Regions from separate parts of the Niveispirillum sp. CC-CTL257 genome, predicted to be linked through region 1. Evidence: riboswitches for the same ligand, from Rfam matches in the RefSeq annotation. Region 1 holds a riboswitch; each other region holds the start of a gene.
The links. Region 1 has a riboswitch for thiamine pyrophosphate ahead of thiC (phosphomethylpyrimidine synthase ThiC). Riboswitches for the same ligand answer to the same signal wherever they lie in the genome.
Positions count from the first base shown of each region.

Region 1 (6,174 bases):
GGGGTGTGGGCGCGGATGACCGGCCCCTGGAGATTGACGTGATCGACGCCTTCCGTTCCCGTTCCGCCTGCGCCCCTGCCGGGGCCGCCGTCCGGGAAGGCCGCGTGGCCGGCCTGTTGTCGCTGCTGGCGGTGACCGCCGCCCTGATCTTTACCCCGCCGGCCCTGGCCCAGCGCGGCGCGCCCGACAGTTTTGCGCCGCTGGCCGAAAAGACGCTGCCGTCGGTGGTCAATATCTCGACCAGCCAGACGATCCAGAACAAGCCGGGTGGCCGGGGTGCCGTGCCCATGCCCGACTTCCCCCCCGGCTCGCCGATGGAGGAATTCTTCCGCGACTTCCTGGAACGCCAGCAGCAGGGCCAAGGCACCCCGCGCAAGGCGCAATCGCTGGGGTCGGGCTTCATCATTGATGCGTCGGGTTACATCGTCACCAACAATCACGTGATTGAGGGGGCGGACGAGATCACCGTCATCTTCCAGGATGCCGACCAGACGGAATTGAAGGCCAAGCTGATCGGCACCGACAAGGAGACCGATCTGGCCTTGCTGAAGGTGGAGACCAAGCAGAAGCTGACGGCCCTGAAATGGGGCGACAGTGATGTGCTGAAGGTTGGCGACTGGGTCGTGGCCATCGGCAACCCGTTCGGCCTGGGCGGCACCGTCACCGCCGGCATTGTGTCGGCCCGCGCCCGCGATATCGGTGCTGGTCGCTTCGACGATTTCATCCAGACCGACGCCGCCATCAACCAGGGCAATTCCGGTGGCCCGCTGGTCAATCTGGCCGGCGACGTGGTCGGCATCAATTCCGCCATCTATAGCCGCACGGGTGGTTCGGTCGGTATCGGCTTTGCCATCCCGTCCAGCATGGCCCGCACCGTGATTGAGGAAATCCGCAAGGCCGGCAAGGTGCGCCGTGGCTGGCTGGGTGTGCAGATTCAGTCGGTGACCCCGGAAATCGCCGAAAGCATGGGTCTGGCCCATCACAAGGGCGCGTTGGTTGGTACCGTCACGGAAGCCAGCCCCGCCGCCGAGGCTGGCCTGAAGCCCGGCGACGTCATCCTGACCTTTGACGGCAAGGAAGTGGCCAATAACCGCACCCTGCCGCGCATGGTGGCCGGCACGCCGGTGGGCACCAAGGTCAATGTCGGCATCTCTCGCAAGGGCGCACCCCAGAATGTGGTCGTGACCCTGGCCGAGTTCCCCGAGGAAGCGGCCGCTGCCGAGGAAGAGGGCGAGCAGGAGGAGCAGGCACCCGGCAAGGGCGCTGTTCAGCAGCAGGTGGACGCGCTGGGCCTCACCGTCTCCTCCATCTCCCCGGAACTGCGCAAGCAGTTTGAGCTGGCCGAGGGTACCAAGGGCGTGGTCATCACCAAGGTGAACCCCAACGCCCCGCCGCAGTCCCGCCAGCTGCGCCCCGGCGATGTGGTGCTGGAAGTCAGCCAGCAGGCCGTGACCACCCCCGCCGACGTGCAGGATCGCGTGACCAAGGCCAAGACCGCCGGCCAGAAGGCCGTGCTGCTGCTGGTCGAACGCCGTGGTGAGCAGACCTTCCTGGCCCTGTCGCTGGAAGGCGGGCAGTAAGCAGCACCGCATCACTGGCGAATGATATGGCCCCGGTCCACCTGCATGGTGGGCCGGGGCTTTTCATTTGTTCGTCTCCTGAACTACCCACCCTTGACACCCGACCCCATCATCCCGCACCTTCCCTCCGTCCAAGGGGAACCCCGGCAGGGGGCTGAGACACCGCATGGACCGCCATTGATGGCGGCACCGGCGCGGGAACCCTTCGAACCTGATCCGGGTCGTACCGGCGTAGGGATGGAAGCATAGGGGCTCCGTTTGCCCCAACATTGCCGCCGCACCCCGTGCGCAAACCCGGATCTCCATATCAAGGGAGGTCCAGATGCCAGATACAAACATTACCGATCCCGAATTCCGCGTGACCACCGGCCCGCTGCCGGCCAGCCGCAAAGTGCATGTCGCGGGGGAGCGCTTTCCCGACCTGCGCGTTTCCATGCGCGAGATTGACCTGTCGCCCAGCGCCAATGAGCCGCCGGTGCGCGTCTATGACCCGTCCGGTCCCTATACCGACCCGGCCATCCGCACCGATATCCGGTTAGGCCTGCCCGAACTGCGCCGGTCCTGGGTGACGGCGCGGGGTGATGTGGAGGCCTATGACGGGCGGCAGGTGAAGCCGGAGGATAATGGCCTGCGCGAGGGGCAGGAAAGCCCGGTACCGCTGTTTGACCGCGCGGCCCGCCGGCCTCTGCGGGCCAAGGCCGGTGCCAATGTCAGCCAGCTTCATTACGCCCGCCAAGGCATCATCACGCCGGAGATGGAATATGTCGCCATCCGCGAGAATCTGGGCCGGCAGCGTCTGGCCGAACAGGTGGCGCGCGATGGGGAGGATTTCGGGGCGTCGATCCCCGACTATGTGACGCCGGAATTCGTGCGCGACGAGATCGCGCGGGGCCGCGCCATCATCCCCAACAATATCAACCACCCGGAGACAGAGCCGATGATCATCGGCCGGAACTTTCTGGTGAAGATCAACGCCAATATCGGCAACTCGGCGGTCACCTCGTCCGTCGCGGATGAGGTGGATAAGCTGGTCTGGGCCATCCGCTGGGGGGCCGATACAGTCATGGACCTGTCCACGGGCCGGAATATCCACACGATCCGCGAATGGATCATCCGCAATTCACCGGTCCCCATCGGCACTGTGCCGATCTATCAGGCGCTGGAGAAGGTGGGCGGCAAGGCGGAGGACCTGACCTGGGAGCTGTTCCGCGACACGCTGATTGAGCAGGCCGAACAGGGGGTGGATTACTTCACCATCCATGCCGGGGTGCGGCTGGCCCATATCCCCCTGACCGCCAAACGGGTGACGGGGATTGTCAGCCGGGGCGGGTCCATCATGGCCAAATGGTGCCTGGCGCACCACAAGGAAAACTTCCTCTACACACATTTTGAGGAAATCTGCGAGATCATGAAGGCCTATGACATCGCCTTCTCCCTGGGCGACGGTCTGCGCCCCGGCAGCATCGCCGATGCCAATGATGCCGCCCAGTTCGCGGAGCTGGACACGCTGGGCGAACTGACGCAGATCGCCTGGAAGCATGACGTGCAGGTGATGATCGAAGGGCCGGGACATGTGCCCATGCACAAGATCAAGGCCAATATGGACAAGCAGCTGAAGGTCTGTGGTGAGGCACCCTTCTACACGCTGGGGCCGCTGACCACGGACATCGCGCCGGGGTATGACCACATCACCAGCGGCATCGGGGCGGCCATGATCGGCTGGTTCGGCACTTCCATGCTTTGCTACGTCACGCCCAAGGAACATCTGGGCCTGCCCGACCGCGATGATGTGAAGGTGGGCGTCATCACCTATAAGCTGGCGGCCCACGCCGCCGATCTGGCCAAGGGCCATCCGGGGGCACAGGAACGTGATGACGCGTTGAGTCGGGCGCGGTTCGAATTCCGCTGGCGCGACCAGTTCAACCTGTCGCTCGATCCCGAAACGGCGGAGAAATATCACGATCAGACCCTGCCGGCCGAAGGGGCCAAGCTAGCGCATTTCTGCTCCATGTGCGGGCCGAAATTCTGCTCCATGAAGATCACGCAGGAAGTGCGTGATTACGCGGCGGCCCAGGAAGGGATGGCGGCGATGTCGGCGGCCTTCAAGGAGAAGGGCGGGCAGGTTTATCTGTCGGACAGGCCGGTGCCGCAGGATCATCACTGAAACAAAAGGCCCCCGTCCGGTGTTCGGACGAGGGCCTTTCCTCTGGCCGTTCGGGGCCGGAAATGTCGTCAGGCGCGGGCCAGACGGTCCATTTCCTCCTTCACGCGCAATTTCTCCATTTTCAGGCGGGTCAGGGTCGTTGTGTCGGGCATGGGGCGGCGCGATTCCATGCGCACCTCCCGGTCCAGGTTCTCGTGCTTCGTGCGCAGCGATTCAACACGCTCGGGAAACAACATACGGCCTCTCCTTCTTGAACGATGGAACAACGGACCTGTCTGGTTGTTGGTACCTGAAACGCGGCTTGACCTTTCCTGATGGACAAAACATGGGTCACGATCCTGACATGGAATCGTAACCTGTGGCTCTATGCATATGGATAGGGTGGTGGGGTTTTTCGAGAGGGGGGTTGCCCACCCTGGACGAAAACCATCGGGGGCGCTACATCACCTCCATGGCAGATATCCTCCCACAGCCGGCCGGTTCTTCCGGTCCTGACCAGCACCCGACGGCGACACCGCCCCAACGTATGATCGTCGGGATCAGCGGGGCGTCGGGCATTGTTTACGGCATTCGCCTGCTTGAAACGTTACGCCGGCTGGGCATCGAATCCCACCTCGTAATGAGCAGGTCTGCCGAGGTGACCTCTGCGCACGAGTCGGGGCTGAAGGTCGCGGATATCCGCGCCCTGGCCGATGTCACTTATGCCATCACCGATATTGGCGCTGCCATTTCGTCGGGCAGTTTCCGCACCATGGGCATGATCGTGGCACCCTGTTCGGTGCGGTCGATGTCGGAGATTGCGTCGGGGGTGACCAGTTCGTTGCTCACCCGCGCCGCCGATGTCGTGCTGAAGGAACGCCGCCGGCTGGTGCTGATGCTGCGGGAAACGCCGCTGCATCTGGGCCATATCCGCTCCATGGCGGCGGTGACAGAGATGGGGGCCATCGTCTATCCGCCCGTTCCCGCCTTCTATGCCAACCCGCAAAGCCTGGACGAGATGGTGGATCACACGATCGGGCGCGTGCTGGACCTGTTTGATATTGATACGGGCCGGGTGAGGCGTTGGGGGGAGGGGGGCTGACCCGTCTTTCCTTCCGTCTTCTGTCTGCCTACATTGGCACCCTCCCTGCCGAAGGCCGCTTCATGTCCAGCCACACCCATCACCACCATGACCATGCCGTGCGCCATGACCATGGGTCCTGCGTCAAGGATGCGCTGGCGCGGGCCGATGCGATCTGTACCGAACGCGGTGTGCGCCTGACGGCGCAGCGGGCGCGGGTTCTGGAACTGGTCTGGTCCAGCCACAAGCCGCGCGGCGCCTATGCCATCCTGGAGGACCTGTCGGCCGATGGTAAGAGGGTGGCGCCCCTGACTGTCTATCGCGCTCTGGATTTCCTGCTGGAACAGGGGCTGATCCACCGCATCGAAAGCCAGAATGCCTTTGTCGGCTGTCCTGACCCTGGCACCGCCCATACGGGGCAATTCCTGGTCTGCTCCTGCTGTGGCAATGCCACCGAACTGACCGACCGCCGCATCGCGGCGACCATCGCCGAAAGTGCGGCGGCCCAAGGTTTCACGGTACAGCGGCAGACCGTAGAGGTAACGGGCATCTGCCCCGACTGCCGCGACCATTGACGAGCGGGGTTTAGGCCCCCCACATGTTGCCCCATGTAATCGACCCTTCTTCTTCCCAAGGAAGCTTCCCTTGTCTACGCAACAGACCCCGCCCAGCCCGCCGCCCCGCCTGCCCATTTCCGTCCTGACCGGGTTTCTGGGCAGCGGCAAGACCACGTTGCTGTCGCGCCTGATCCGCGATCCGGCCATGGTGCGCACCGCCGTCGTCATCAATGAATTTGGTGAGGTCGGGCTGGACCATCTGCTGGTCGAACAGTCGGACGAGAATATGGTGCTGATGGATAGTGGCTGCCTGTGCTGCACTATCCGCTCCGACCTGGCCGAGACGCTGCGCGACCTGTACATGAAGCGCATGCGGGGCGAGATCCCGGAATTCGACCGTGTGGTGATTGAGACGACGGGTCTGGCCGATCCGGCCCCCATCCTGCACACGCTGATGACCGATCCGCTGATCGCCTCGCGCTTCCGTCTGGACGGGGTGGTAACCACCATCGACAGCGTCCACGGCATGGGCCAGTTGGATGAGCATGAAGAAAGCCTGAAGCAGGCCGCCGTGGCCGACCGCGTGGTCTTGACCAAGACCGATCTGGCCGAACCTGCCAAGGTGGAGGCCCTGCGCCGCCGCCTGCATGACCTGAACCCTGGTGCCGTGCATGTCGATGCGCAGAAGGATCAGGGGCTGCCCGTCCTGCTGTTCGATGCGGGCCTGTATAACCCGGCGACCAAGTCGCTGGACGTACAGCGCTGGCTGAAGGCGGAAGCCTATGAAGGCGGGCACGATCATCACCATGATCA
Region 1 is NZ_JCAJXE010000001.1:274,929-281,102, forward strand. Features, by position in the region: gene ABC729_RS01325 (DegQ family serine endoprotease) at 1-1,580, shown strand, start outside; TPP riboswitch at 1,705-1,835, shown strand; gene thiC (phosphomethylpyrimidine synthase ThiC) at 1,903-3,744, shown strand; gene ABC729_RS01335 (YdcH family protein) at 3,813-3,980, opposite strand; gene ABC729_RS01340 (UbiX family flavin prenyltransferase) at 4,196-4,825, shown strand; gene ABC729_RS01345 (Fur family transcriptional regulator) at 4,888-5,379, shown strand; gene ABC729_RS01350 (CobW family GTP-binding protein) at 5,450-6,174, shown strand, end outside.

Region 2 (6,174 bases), 3.2 Mb from region 1:
ATCGATGTCTTCCGCTCCTCCGGCCCTGGCGGGCAGTCGGTGAATACCACCGACAGTGCGGTGCGCATCACCCACCTGCCCACCGGCATCGTGGTCAGCCAGCAGGACGAGAAAAGCCAGCACAAGAACAAGGCCAAGGCCCTGAAGGTGCTGCGCGCCCGCCTCTATGAGGCCGAACGCCAGCGTCTGGCATCCGAACGCGCCGCCGACCGCAAAAGCCAGGTCGGGTCGGGCGACCGCTCGGAACGCATCCGCACCTATAATTTCCCGCAAGGGCGCATCACCGACCACCGCATCAACCTGACCCTCTATGGCAAGATTGACCGGTTCATGACCGGCGAGATGGACGAGGTCATCGACGCCCTGATCGCCCAGGAAGAGGCGGAGCGGCTGGCGGAATTGCAGTAGAACCCGATTTTACGTCCCGATCAGGCCCAGTTCCGGGCTGGAGGCCTCCGCCCGCAGGCGCTTGGGGATGCGACCCGCCAGACGCGCCATGCGCCCACCCTCTACGCCGGCCCGCATGGCGGCTGCCATCATCACGGGATCGGTGCTTTTCGAGACGGCGGTGTTTAGCAGGACGGCATCGCAACCCAGTTCCATGGCGAGCGCCGCATCGCTGGCGGTGCCAATACCGGCATCCAGGACCACGGGCACGCTGCTGTTCCGGCAGATCGTCTCGATATTATACGGGTTCAGAATGCCCAGGCCCGTGCCGATGGGCGCCCCCAGCGGCATGACGGCGGCACAGCCGACATCGGCCAGCCTGCGGCAGACGATGGGATCGTCGGTGCAATAGGGCAGGACCACGAACCCATCGCGCATAAGCTCATCCGCCGCGCGCAGCAGCTGTTCCACGTCGGGATACAGCGTCTCCCGATCGCCGATCAGTTCCAGCTTGATCCAGTTGGTGTCCATGGCTTCGCGCGCCAGTTGCGCGGTCAGGACGGCGTCCTTCACCGTGGAACAGCCGGCGGTATTGGGCAGCAGCCAGACCTTCCCCGCCACCAGATCCAGCAGCCCCTCCCCATAGCCCGTAAGGTCAGAGCGGCGGACGGAGACGGTGAGGATTTCAGCGCCTGACGCTGCCAGACTGTCCAGGAACACCTGCTGGTTGGGATAGCCGGCGGAACCCAGGAACAGCCGGGACCGGAAGCTTTTGCCCGCGATCTTCAGCGGATCATTCATCTCAACCACCTTGCAGGACCTTGACGATTTCCACCCGGTCACCGGGGGAAAGGATGGTATCGGCCCAGCGCCCGCGCGGGACCACGGTATCGTTGAGGGCAACGGCAATGCCGCGCGCACCCGGATCAATCCCTTCCACCGCCATCACGGCGGTCAGGGCGTAGTTGTCCGGTTCCAGGTTCTTGCCATTCACGCTGATCATTGCACGTTCCCCCTATGCGGCACGCGCCGCATCGAAACGGCCAGCCCCGAACGGGGCGATATGCGGATCGACACGCCCGGTCAAGACCAGATCGGCGATGGCGTCCGCGGTGATGGGGGCCAGAAGGATGCCGTTGCGATGGTGGCCCGTGGCCAGCACCAGCCCCTCCAGACCTGCCGCCGGCCCCAGGATGGGCGCATCGTCGCGGCAGCCGGGCCGGTGGCCTACCCACATTTCCCTTACCGGCAGTTCCTCCACCCCCGGCAGGGCCCGCCAGGCGGCGTCCAGCAGGGCCAGAACCCCGCCTGCGGTCATCTGTGTGTCAAAGCCCTTTTCCTCTGTCGTCGCCCCGATGATCAGGGTGCCATCGGTGCGCGGCACCAGATAACATTTGGGCGCCCACACGACATGGGACAACAGCGGGTTTGCCGGGTCCATGGCCAGCGACATCATCTGGCCCTTCACGGGCCGCACGGGCGGCGGGTTGGCCTGTCCGGGGACAAGGCGCGACCAGGCCCCTGCCGCCAGCACGACCGTATCGGCAGTGACGGTACGCTCACCCAGGACCACACCCGTCACCCGTCCGCCCTGCACATCCAGGGCTGTGACATCCACGCCCTCATGCAGGCGGGCACCTGTGCGTTCCAGCGCCACGCGCAGCGCGGCGGCGACCAGCCGGTTATCCACCTGCCCGTCCTTGGCGCTGAACACGCCGGCGGCCGTGCGTGGGTTCAGGAAGGGTTCCTTCTCCTTGGCCGCCGCCCCCGACAGCCAGACAAGGTCCAGACCCAGCCCGCGCTGGAACTCATAGTTGGACCGCAACAGCTCCACCTCGTCCCGCGTGCTGGCCACGACCAGCGTCCCTTCACTGCGTAGGCCCACGGGCAGGCCGGTCAGCGCCTCCAGCTCAGCCGCGAAGCCCGGCCAGCGGGCCTGGCTTTCCAGGCAGAGCGGCAGCAGGCGCTGCTCCCCCGGCTCCGCCTCGACCCCGGCGGCCAGCATGCCGGCGGCGGCCCGTGTGGCCCCCTGACCGGCACTGGCACGGTCGAAGATATCGACAGACGCCCCGGCCTGGGCCAGACGCCAGCCGATGGCCATGCCGATGATGCCGCCGCCGATGATGGCGACGCGCGGTCTGTCAGGTTTGTGCAGCAAACTCATTTTCGCCTTCTCCCTTCGCCGGCATGACCCGGATCAGGTTCGATGGGTGTGATCTCAGCCACCCGTTTCTGGAACAGGCGGCACCCCAGGGTCCATGCGCTATGTCATGGGCCTGTCACGTTCGGAATGCAAGTGGATGGGCGCTGCCATAACAATCTCCCCTGATCGTAACCGATCAAGGGAGATTTCATGTTCCCTCATGCGCCGGGCTGGCGGTCGCCAGCCTCCGATCTGCCAAGCGTCAAACCCTTGGCAGATCGGTATCAACTCCGCCCCGCCGGGATCGCGCTTGACCATTGGCGGCGCTGGGCATATTTGCCCCCATGGGGACAGTCCCGTCCCGCCCCTTCTGCCCGGACCCCGCACCCATGTCGCTGCTGCCCATCCTCACCATCCCCGACACCCGCCTGAAGGCGAAGTGCAAGCCCTTGACCAATGTTGATGGCCGCGTGGCGACGCTGATGGATGACATGCTGGAGACCATGTACAAGGCCCCTGGCATCGGACTGGCGGCACCGCAGATCGGCCTGCTGGAACGGGTCATCGTCGTGGACGTGTCGGAGAATCGCAGCGACGCGCTAGCCATGGTCAATCCGGAACTGATCTGGACGTCGGACGAGCAGGCCATCACCCAGGAAGGTTGCCTGTCCATCCCGGAGATCTATGCCGAGGTGACGCGGCCCAAGATGGTGCGCGTGCGCTATGTCGACCGGGGCGGCGAGGTGCGGGAAATGGATGCCGACGGCCTGCTGGCCACCTGCATCCAGCATGAGATCGACCACCTGAACGGCGTGCTGTTCATCGACCATCTGTCGTCGCTGAAGCGCAACATGCTGCTGCGCAAGTATAACAAGGCGAAGAAGTAACGCCTCCGCCTGCCCCCTTCTGAAAGGTGCCCCATGCCGCTGCGTCTCGCCTTCATGGGCACGCCGGATTTTTCCGTCTCCATCCTGGATGCGCTGGTTGCATCCGGGCATGAGGTCGTCTGCGTCTACAGCCAGCCGCCGCGCCCTGCCGGTCGGGGGCAGCAGCTACAGGCCAGCCCCGTGCATCGCCGGGCAGAAGCCCTGGGCATCCCCGTCCGCACGCCGAAAAGCCTGCGCAAGGCAGAGGAACAGGCGGAATTCGCGGCCCTGAACCTTGATTGCGCCATCGTTGCCGCCTATGGTCTGATCCTGCCGCAGGCCATCCTGGATGCGCCGCGCCTGGGCTGCGTCAATGTCCATGCCAGCCTGCTGCCGCGCTGGCGCGGGGCGGCCCCGATCCAGCGGTCGATCCTGGCCGGGGATGCACAGACCGGCGTGACCATCATGCAGATGGATGCCGGGCTGGATACCGGTGCCATGCTGCTGAAGGATGCGCTGCCCATCACGGCGCGGATGAATGCCGCCGATCTGCATGACGCGCTGGCCGCCATGGGCGCACGCCTGATGGTGCAGGCGCTGCCCGGCATCGCCGATGGCACCCTGACGCCCGTGCCGCAGCCGGAAGCAGGCGTGACCTATGCCGCCAAGCTGTCCAAGGAAGAAGGACGGCTGGACCTGACCCGCCCGGCGGTGGAACTGGACCGGCAGGTGCGCGGCCTGACCCCCTGGCCCGGCACCTGGATCGATCTGGCCAATGGCGAGAAGCTGAAAGTGCTGGAGGCGACGGCGGTGGACGGGTCGGGTGAGCCGGGAACCCTTCTAGACGCCGCCCCCACCCTGGCATGTGGTCAGGGCGCCCTGCGCCTGATCCGGGTGCAGCGGGCGGGCAAGGGACCGGTCGATGGTGCCGCCTTCCTGCGCGGTTTCCCGCATCAGATGGGGCAAAAGATTACAGCGTAGGTTGATACGGGCGGCCCCACGTCCCTGTCGCCAGGGTTTCATACCCATGCTAGAATTCTTCTAAACAAGGACCTTCCCCCCGCCCTTGGCAGAGGACGGGGGAAGGTCCATTGGCGGCCGGGTGTTCCGACCGTCCCTGACATGTTGGCGGGCCGACGATAACAAAGGCGGAGGAAACCCCATGTCCAACCCAGGCAACCCGGCCAATCCCGGCACGCCACCCGATTTCTTCACGCGTTTCCCCATGCAGGAGGTAACCAGTGCCGCGCTGGACGCCGTGCTGGCGGAGGAGGGGGCCCCGCCGCTGACCATCCTGTTCCTGTGGGGGCGCGACTGTCCCAATTGCGACATTGCCAAACATGCCATCCTGTCCGCCCCGCCGCGCTTCATCTGGCCGGAGGTGCGGTGGCTGCATGACAATGTCTATGACGACATGGAGATGGCGAACCGGTTCAGCCTGCATGGCATCCCCGTCTTCTTCGTGTTCCGGGGCAAGCGGTTGATCGGCAAGATGACCAGCTGGCCCGGTATCGGCGATTTCACCAATGTCATCGCCGGCCAGATCGCCGCCTTGCCGGGATATCACCCGCCGTCGGGCCGCCCGAAACTGACCCTGGTGAAGGGCTGAAAATTTTCCGGCGGTGTCATGTCGGGATCGCGGCCCCTGTCCCGTCCTTGGGCTATCGGGACAGGCAAGAGACCTGCCCCCGGCTTGCGAACCCCAAGGAGATGACAATGCGCGTGATGGTGATCGTGAAGGCCACGGAAGACAGCGAGCAGGCGCGGATGCCGTCCATGGAACTGCTGACTGCCATGGGTGCCTTTAACGAGGAACTGATCAAGGCCGGCATCATGCTGGCGGGTGATGGGGTGAAGCCCACCGCCGCCGGTTATCGCATTGCCTTTGATGGCGAGGACCGCACGGTGCGGCCCGGCCCGTTCGGCCCGGCGTCCGAACAGCTGGCCGGTTTCTGGATCTGGCAGGTGAGAGACATGGAAGAGGCGTTAGCCTGGGCCAAGCGCTGCCCCAACCCGATGCCGGGCCCCAGCGAACTGGAAATCCGCCCCCTCTATGAGGAATCGGATTTCATGTAATACCAATCCGCCGAAGGTTTGACCTTCGGCGGATTGGAGGCTGGCGACTGCCAGCCCGGCGCTCGTGCGCCGTGAAGCCAAGCTGCCGGATGGCAGCGCCCGGCGACTGAGGGCCGCCTTGATACTGACCATCGGTCAGTATCAAGGCGGATTGGTATAATGGGGCCGGGTCACGGACCGGGGTTACTGCCCGCTGGGCTGCGCGCCGGTCCGGGCCCTGAAGGCGCGGAGCTGAACGTTGAAGCGTTCGGCAAAAATCTGCATGGCCGTGACCGTCAGGTCGTACTGCTGGATCAGGGCCAGATATTCCTGGCCCGAAATGCGGTTCAGGCTGGCCTTCACCAGCGTGTCCAGGCAGGCATTGAAGGCTTCCGACTGCGTGACATAGGTCTTCACGGCCACCTGTGCGTCGCGCATTTCCGCCTCGGTCGCGGTCTTGCCATCGGGCAGTTTACCCGGCATCTGCGGGCGGGTGCAGCCGGGTGCCGCAGCGGCGGCAGCCTTGGCCTGCGCGTCCTGCTGCTTCACCACCTCACCCATGGTGGGCAAGTTGCTGGCCGCCGGCAGCTGCACCGCCGGGGCGGCCCCTGCAGGGGCGCGGGCTGCAGGCTGATCGGCCTGCCGGGCAATTTCGCCCATGGTCTGGCCGACGGGGCGGTTGGTGTCCTGGTTGGCGGCCAGGGCCGGCAGGGTGGCCAGGGT
Region 2 is NZ_JCAJXE010000001.1:3,462,317-3,468,490, reverse strand. Features, by position in the region: gene prfA (peptide chain release factor 1) at 1-408, shown strand, start outside; gene ABC729_RS16380 (thiazole synthase) at 418-1,188, opposite strand; gene thiS (sulfur carrier protein ThiS) at 1,190-1,390, opposite strand; gene thiO (glycine oxidase ThiO) at 1,403-2,551, opposite strand; TPP riboswitch at 2,544-2,649, opposite strand; gene def (peptide deformylase) at 2,920-3,417, shown strand; gene fmt (methionyl-tRNA formyltransferase) at 3,451-4,377, shown strand; gene ABC729_RS16355 (YbbN family protein) at 4,559-5,005, shown strand; gene ABC729_RS16350 (YciI family protein) at 5,113-5,472, shown strand; gene ABC729_RS16345 (hypothetical protein) at 5,656-6,174, opposite strand, start outside.
Region 2: it holds a riboswitch for thiamine pyrophosphate, as region 1 does, so the genes downstream of both, thiO (glycine oxidase ThiO) here and thiC (phosphomethylpyrimidine synthase ThiC) in region 1, are expected to answer to the same signal.

Region 3 (6,174 bases), 1.1 Mb from region 1:
CAGGGACAAGCCGTGCTTTTCCAGCATGGTACCCAGCAACGCATCCTCAAACCCGCCGACGGAGAAGCCGATCTTCTTGCCCTTCAGGTCCTTGAGGGACTTGATGGGGCCGTCCTTCAGCACGATGACGGTATTCAGCGGCGTGGCGACCAGGGTGCCGACGCGGACCACGGGCAGGCCGGCATCGACCTGCAAATGCAATTGCGGCTGATAGGAGACGGCGATATCGCCCTGACCGGCGGCGACCAGACGCGGCGGGTCGTTGGGATCGGCGGGCGCGATCATTTCCACCGCCAGACCTTCATCCTTGAAGTAGCCCTTTTCCTGCGCGACATAGAGCGGGCCATGGTCCGGGTTCACGAACCAGTCAAGCAGCACGGTCATCTTGTCCTGCGCCAGGGCGGGCAGGGTGCCTGCGGCACTGGCGGTCATGGCGGCGGCAACGGCCATCGCGCGCATCCAACGCATCTTCATTGTGTTACTTCCTTGTTCATCACGCTGTCGGGAAGCCAGGGCAGAGCCCGGCGAACGATAAGATCAACCAGCAGCCACAGGCCCACAGCTAGCAGCGCCAGAATGAAAAGGGCGGCAAAGGTCAGGTCCGTCTGTACCCGTGCGGTGGCATGCAGCATCAGATAGCCCAGCCCCGCCGACGCCCCCACCCATTCCCCCACCACGGCCCCAATGGGGGCCACGGCGGCGGCCATGCGCAGACCGGAACCGAGGGCGGGCAATGCCGCCGGCATGCGGATATGGCGCAGGATGGCCCACGGACCGGCCCCCATGGTGCGGGCCAGGTCCAGCCAGCCGGGATCGGTGCGCCGCAACCCGTCAAAGAAGCTGGCCGTCACGGGGAAGAAGATGATCAAGGTTGCCATCGCCACCTTGGACGCCAAACCGTAGCCCAGCCACAGCACCAGCAGGGGGGCGATGGCAAAGACGGGCACCGCCTGACTGGCCAGCAGCAGCGGCAGCAGCCAGCGTCGGGCAGCGGCGGATGCCGTCAGGGCGAGGGCCGCCAGCCCGCCGCACACCGTACCCAGGATCAGGCCCAGCACGATTTCCAGCAGCGTATAGCCTGCATGTTCGGCTAGCAGCGCCCAATCATCGACAAGGCGCAACGCCACCCGTTCCGGACCCGGAATTATATAATGGGGAAGGTCAGCCAGCCGCACCAGCAAAGCCCAGGCGATGATCAGACCCGCCAGGGTCACCATTCCGCGAACGAAACGAGCGCCCCTCATGCCAATCCCCCACCACGCAGGTGCCGCAGCAATTGTCCCTGCAGGGTCAGCAGGTCGGGCTGATCCGGGGGGCGCGGCGTGTCGCCCAATGGGGTCAGGGGCGGGGACAGGCGGGCGGGGCTGCCGCCCAACACCTGGACCTGATGACCCAGACGCAGCGCCTCCAGCGGGTCATGCGTGACCATGATGACGGTGCGGCCCGACAGCAGACGCGCGGCCAGATCCTGCATATCCAGGCGGGTGATGGCATCCAGGGCCGAGAATGGTTCATCCATCAGGACGATGGGCCGATCCTCGAACAGGGTGCGGGCCAGGGCCGCACGTTGCCGCATGCCGCCGGACAGGGCGTCGGGCCGGCAGCCGTGGCGGTCAGCCAGACCCACCGCGTCCAGCAGGGACATGGCGCGGTCGCGTACCTCCGGCCCCACCTTGCCGCCGCGCAGCTTTGCGCCCAGGATGACATTGTCCAGAACGCTGGCCCAGGGCAGCAGCAAATCCTGCTGTCCCATCCAGGCGAAACGGCCCTTCAAGGGCAGGCCATCATCGGCGGTGACCGTCCCCCGACCCGGCAGCAGGCCGGCGATCAGGCGCAGAAGGCTGGATTTGCCAACCCCGCTGGGACCCAGCAGACAGGTGGTCTGCCCTGCCGGTGCCACCATGTCCAGCCCGCCGAACAGCAGCCTTCCGCCAAAGCCGATGGCGGCGTCGGACAGATGGATGGCGGGGGCGGGCGGAGCGGCGGCGCGCCCCGGTACATGGGTCATGGATCACTGTCCCTACGCCGGTATCAGCCGGATCAGGTTCCAGGGGTCGTCCCGTGCAGGACCTCTCAGCCGACCATCGGCTCCCCCCAGTGAGGTGGGTCGGTTATGGCAAAGCGGGGCGGGGGCTGCAAGGCCTAGATATCGGCTCAGCGCGCGATCTGTCGCCGGGCGATGGCCGTTGTCTCATCGGCGTCACCGCTGGCGGGGATCACTTCCCATCGCATCTCGCCCAGGTCATAGGCGGCCTGTCGGCGGACAATGGCGGCGGTGGCGTCCGATGCGTCGCCCCGCCGCCGCGCCACGCGGGCCAGGGTCACGGCCTGATCGGCCACCAGCCATAGGCCGGCAAAGGCGACGCCGGCCTCCCGCGCGACCTGTTCCACCGTCTGCCGCTGCGCCGCATTGGCATAGACGGCGTCGCAGATGACGGCGTGATGCCCGTCCAGCACCAGTCCGGCGCGACCCGCCAGTTCGGCATAGGTGCGGGCGGAATGGTCGGGGCCATAGAAACGGTCGGGCAGTGCCTCTTCCTCCGCCACACCGGCCAGTAGCTTGCGCAAGGCATCGGATCGCAGGATGACGGCCCCCGGTGCCGGCCCCAGAGAGGGGGCCAGTGCGCGGGCCAGGGTGGTCTTGCCCGTACCCGACAGACCACCAATGGCCAGCAACTGTGCTGGCGGCGGCGACAGCAGGCGGTTGGCCAGCACCAGATAGGATTGTGCCTCCGCCCGCATGGCGGCGGCCTTGTCCGCGTCCCCCTGTCCGGCGGCGGCGGATGCCGTCAGATGCGCGCGGATGCCGGCCCGCACCGACATGAACAATGGCAGCAGCGACAGGCCCGACAGATCGCCCGTCAAATCCAGATAGCGGTTGAACAGGATATTGGCATGGGCGCGCAGGCGGCGATGTTCCAGATCCATCAGCAGGAAGGCCAGATCATAGAGAACATCGGTCACCGCGATCCGGTCGCCGAATTCGACGCAGTCGAAGGGCACGGGCCGCCCGTCCAGCATGACGATGTTGCGTAGATGCAGATCGCCGTGGCAGTGGCGGATATAGCCGGCATCGCGGCGGCGGTTGATCAGGTCGGCACCCGCCGCCAGCGCCGCCTCCCCCGCGCGTTCCAACCGGTCGATGGCGGCGGCATCGAACAGGGCATGCTTGCGCATCTCCCGTATGTTGGTGCGGGCCAGATCGGCCATTTCCTCGGCACCGGGCGCATTCGTCCTGGGTTCGGCGGCGTCGTGGAATTCCGCGATGATGGTGGCGAGGTCACGCATGATGGCGGGCGACAGGGTGCCCGCCGCCGCCATGCTGTCCAGCAGGGCCGATTGCGGGAACCGGCCCATGGTCACCAGATATTCCAGCACCGACGGGTCCGGCCCGCCATCGGTGGCCACCGGTGCCTGTTCAACCAGCCGCACCCGACCATCTTCACCCTGCACCAGACCGCCAACGCCGCGATAAAGGTCGGGTGCCGTCCGCCGGTTCAGGACCAGTTCCGCCTCGCACGCGTCCAGGCGTTGCGACAGGCTGGCATAGTCGAAGAAAGGGTAGGTGACGGCACGCTTCATCTTGAAGGCGCGGTCGCCGGCCATGAAGATGCGGGCGGCATGCGTGTCGATGCGATCAACGGTGCCGCCGGGCGGCAGCCCATGGGTTGACGCGTCGTCCAGCAGGGCGATGGCCCGTTGCTGGGCCCCCTCTCCGACACTCTGCGTGCTGTCCCCCGGACTGCTGTGCATGCGCAACACCCTTGTCCCAATCCAACATGTAAGCGAACGACGTTACAAGTAATCTATCGCCTGAGAAGCTGGTCTCCTTTAATCTATCGCTTCAATCCTGGGGGGCAATGCGGATCGATTATGTCCGCCATACCCCTTTCGGCGTTGACAGTTGTAACGGAATTACCGCACCCTTTGACGCTGCGCCGCAACAGAATGCGGTCATTCCGTAGAAGATGGAAGCCACCATGCCGCTGGACCCCGCCATGCCCCAAGCCGCCGCCCCGTCCGATCTGGAATTCCTGGGCACGACCACGGCCAAGGGGCGTTGCTGTCCACTAAACAGGCCCGCTTCCCGGCGCCCAAGGGCCTGGATGTGCGGGCCCTTGCGGCTGATCTGATGGCGCAGTTGGACCGGTATGGTGCCGAGGCGAAGCAGGACCCGTTTGCCAATCCCGTCATGCTGCTGGCCCTCGACATTTCCCGCCGCGTGGGTGCCGGTGAATTGTCGCCCGGCGCCCTGGAGCAGCTGATCCAGTATCTGTCGGCGGAGGGTTTCCTGGCCCGTGCCGCGCGTCTTTCCAATTATTTGGGTGAGGCATCGCCCGAAGCCAATGCCAGCCGCATGGAAGAGTTGCTGGATGTCGCCGCCGCCGGCAGCGGCGGGGAACCGTTGAGCTTTGAGGCGTTCCAGAAGCTGGTGGAGAAGGAGGTGTTCGGTATCGTTATTACCGCGCACCCAACCTTCAACCTGTCCGGCGCGCAGATGACGAGTATGGCCTGTCTGGCCACGGGCCGCGACCAGAATGGCAAGCGCCTGTCGGCGGATGCGCGCGAAAGCCTGATCCGCCAGATGGCGACGGCGGAACATGCGCCCGAAGATATGTCGCTGACCCGCGAACATGAATTGTCGCTGGACGCCATCGCCAATATCCAGATCGCCATCCGCACCCTTTACCGCGCCGTCCTGCGCGTGGGCCGCAAGCATTATCCGGAACGCTGGACCGAGCTGACGCCGCGCCTGCTGACGGTGGCAAGCTGGGTTGGCTACGATCTGGATGGCCGTTCCGATATCCGCTGGTCCGACACGCTGCATAAGCGGCTGATCGTGCAGCAGCGGCAGCTGCGCTACTATCTGTCCAACCTGCGCGATATCCGCGCCGGTGCCCCGGCGCTGGAGGATCTGCGCCATACGCTGGCCTTGATCGAAAGCCGTCTGGCCCTGGCACTCAATCAGGTGACGGACGAGATTGCGGCCTTCGGCGGGTCGGAGGCGCAGGATCTGGACCATCTGCGGCGTATCGCCAAGCGTATGCATGAAGGCCTGCCGCTGCGTCTGGTCGATGCGTCGGAAGCCATTGAGTTCGTGAATCGTGGCATCCGCCTGTCCGCCGCCATCGAGGGCGACAAGGCGCTGGCCACCGTGGAACAGCTGGCGGTTTTGCGCGCTGAACTGGCGACCTTTGGCCTGGGCATGGCGCACACCCATGTCCGCCTGAACAGCACGCAGGTCCATAACGCCATCCGCAAGGCGGTGGGCCTGGATACGGCGGCGGATGACCCGCGTTATCGCCAGTCCTATCTGGCGACCCTGACCGACCTTCTGGACAAGGTGGAGCCGGTCAGCATCAATTTCGGTTCCGTCGTGGCCGAACGCACCAGCGCCAAGCGCCTGTTCATGGTCGTGGCGCAGATGCTGAAATATTCCGATGCGCGCACGCCCATCCGCTTCCTGATCGCCGAAAGCGAAAGCGCCTTCACCGTCCTGTCGGCGCTGTATTTCGCCAAGCTGTTTGGGGTGGAGGAGCGGGTCGATATCAGCCCGCTGTTCGAAACCGAAAAGGCGCTGGAAACCGGCAGCCGCATCATCGAACAGCTGCTGGAGAACCCGCATTACCGCGCCTATGTGCAAAAGCGCGGACGCCTGTGCATCCAGACGGGATATTCCGACGCCGGCCGCTATCTGGGCCAGACACCGGCCAGCGCGTCGATTGAGCGTCTGCGCCTGCGTGTGATGCGGCTGTTCACCCGCCACGCGCTGACCAATGTGCAGCTGGTGATCTTCGACACGCATGGTGAAAGCATCGGTCGTGGCGGTCACCCCGCCGGCCTGCATAACCGCCTGGCCTATGTCAGCCCGCCGGCCACGCTGGCCTTTGCCGCCAAGCACAATATCGAGCTGAAGCAAGAAGTCAGCTTCCAGGGCGGCGACGGCTATACCTACTTTGTCACCCCGGCCTCGGCGCTGGCGGTCGTGACCCGTATTCTGGAATATATGATCGGCACGGCCAAGCCGGACCTGGATCATGACGTCTTCTATGCCAAAGGCGATTATATCCGGGAGTTCTTCACCACCGTGAAGGCCTTCCAGGTCGGGCTGGTTGAAGACCCGAATTATGGTGAGCTGCTGGCCGCGTTCGGCACCAATCTGCTGTTCCCCAG
Region 3 is NZ_JCAJXE010000001.1:1,367,199-1,373,372, reverse strand. Features, by position in the region: gene ABC729_RS06540 (ABC transporter substrate-binding protein) at 1-468, opposite strand, end outside; gene ABC729_RS06535 (ABC transporter permease) at 471-1,244, opposite strand; gene ABC729_RS06530 (ABC transporter ATP-binding protein) at 1,241-2,008, opposite strand; TPP riboswitch at 2,001-2,105, opposite strand; gene ABC729_RS06525 (bifunctional aminoglycoside phosphotransferase/ATP-binding protein) at 2,155-3,753, opposite strand; gene ABC729_RS06520 (phosphoenolpyruvate carboxylase) at 4,061-6,174, shown strand, end outside.
Region 3: it holds a riboswitch for thiamine pyrophosphate, as region 1 does, so the genes downstream of both, ABC729_RS06530 (ABC transporter ATP-binding protein) here and thiC (phosphomethylpyrimidine synthase ThiC) in region 1, are expected to answer to the same signal.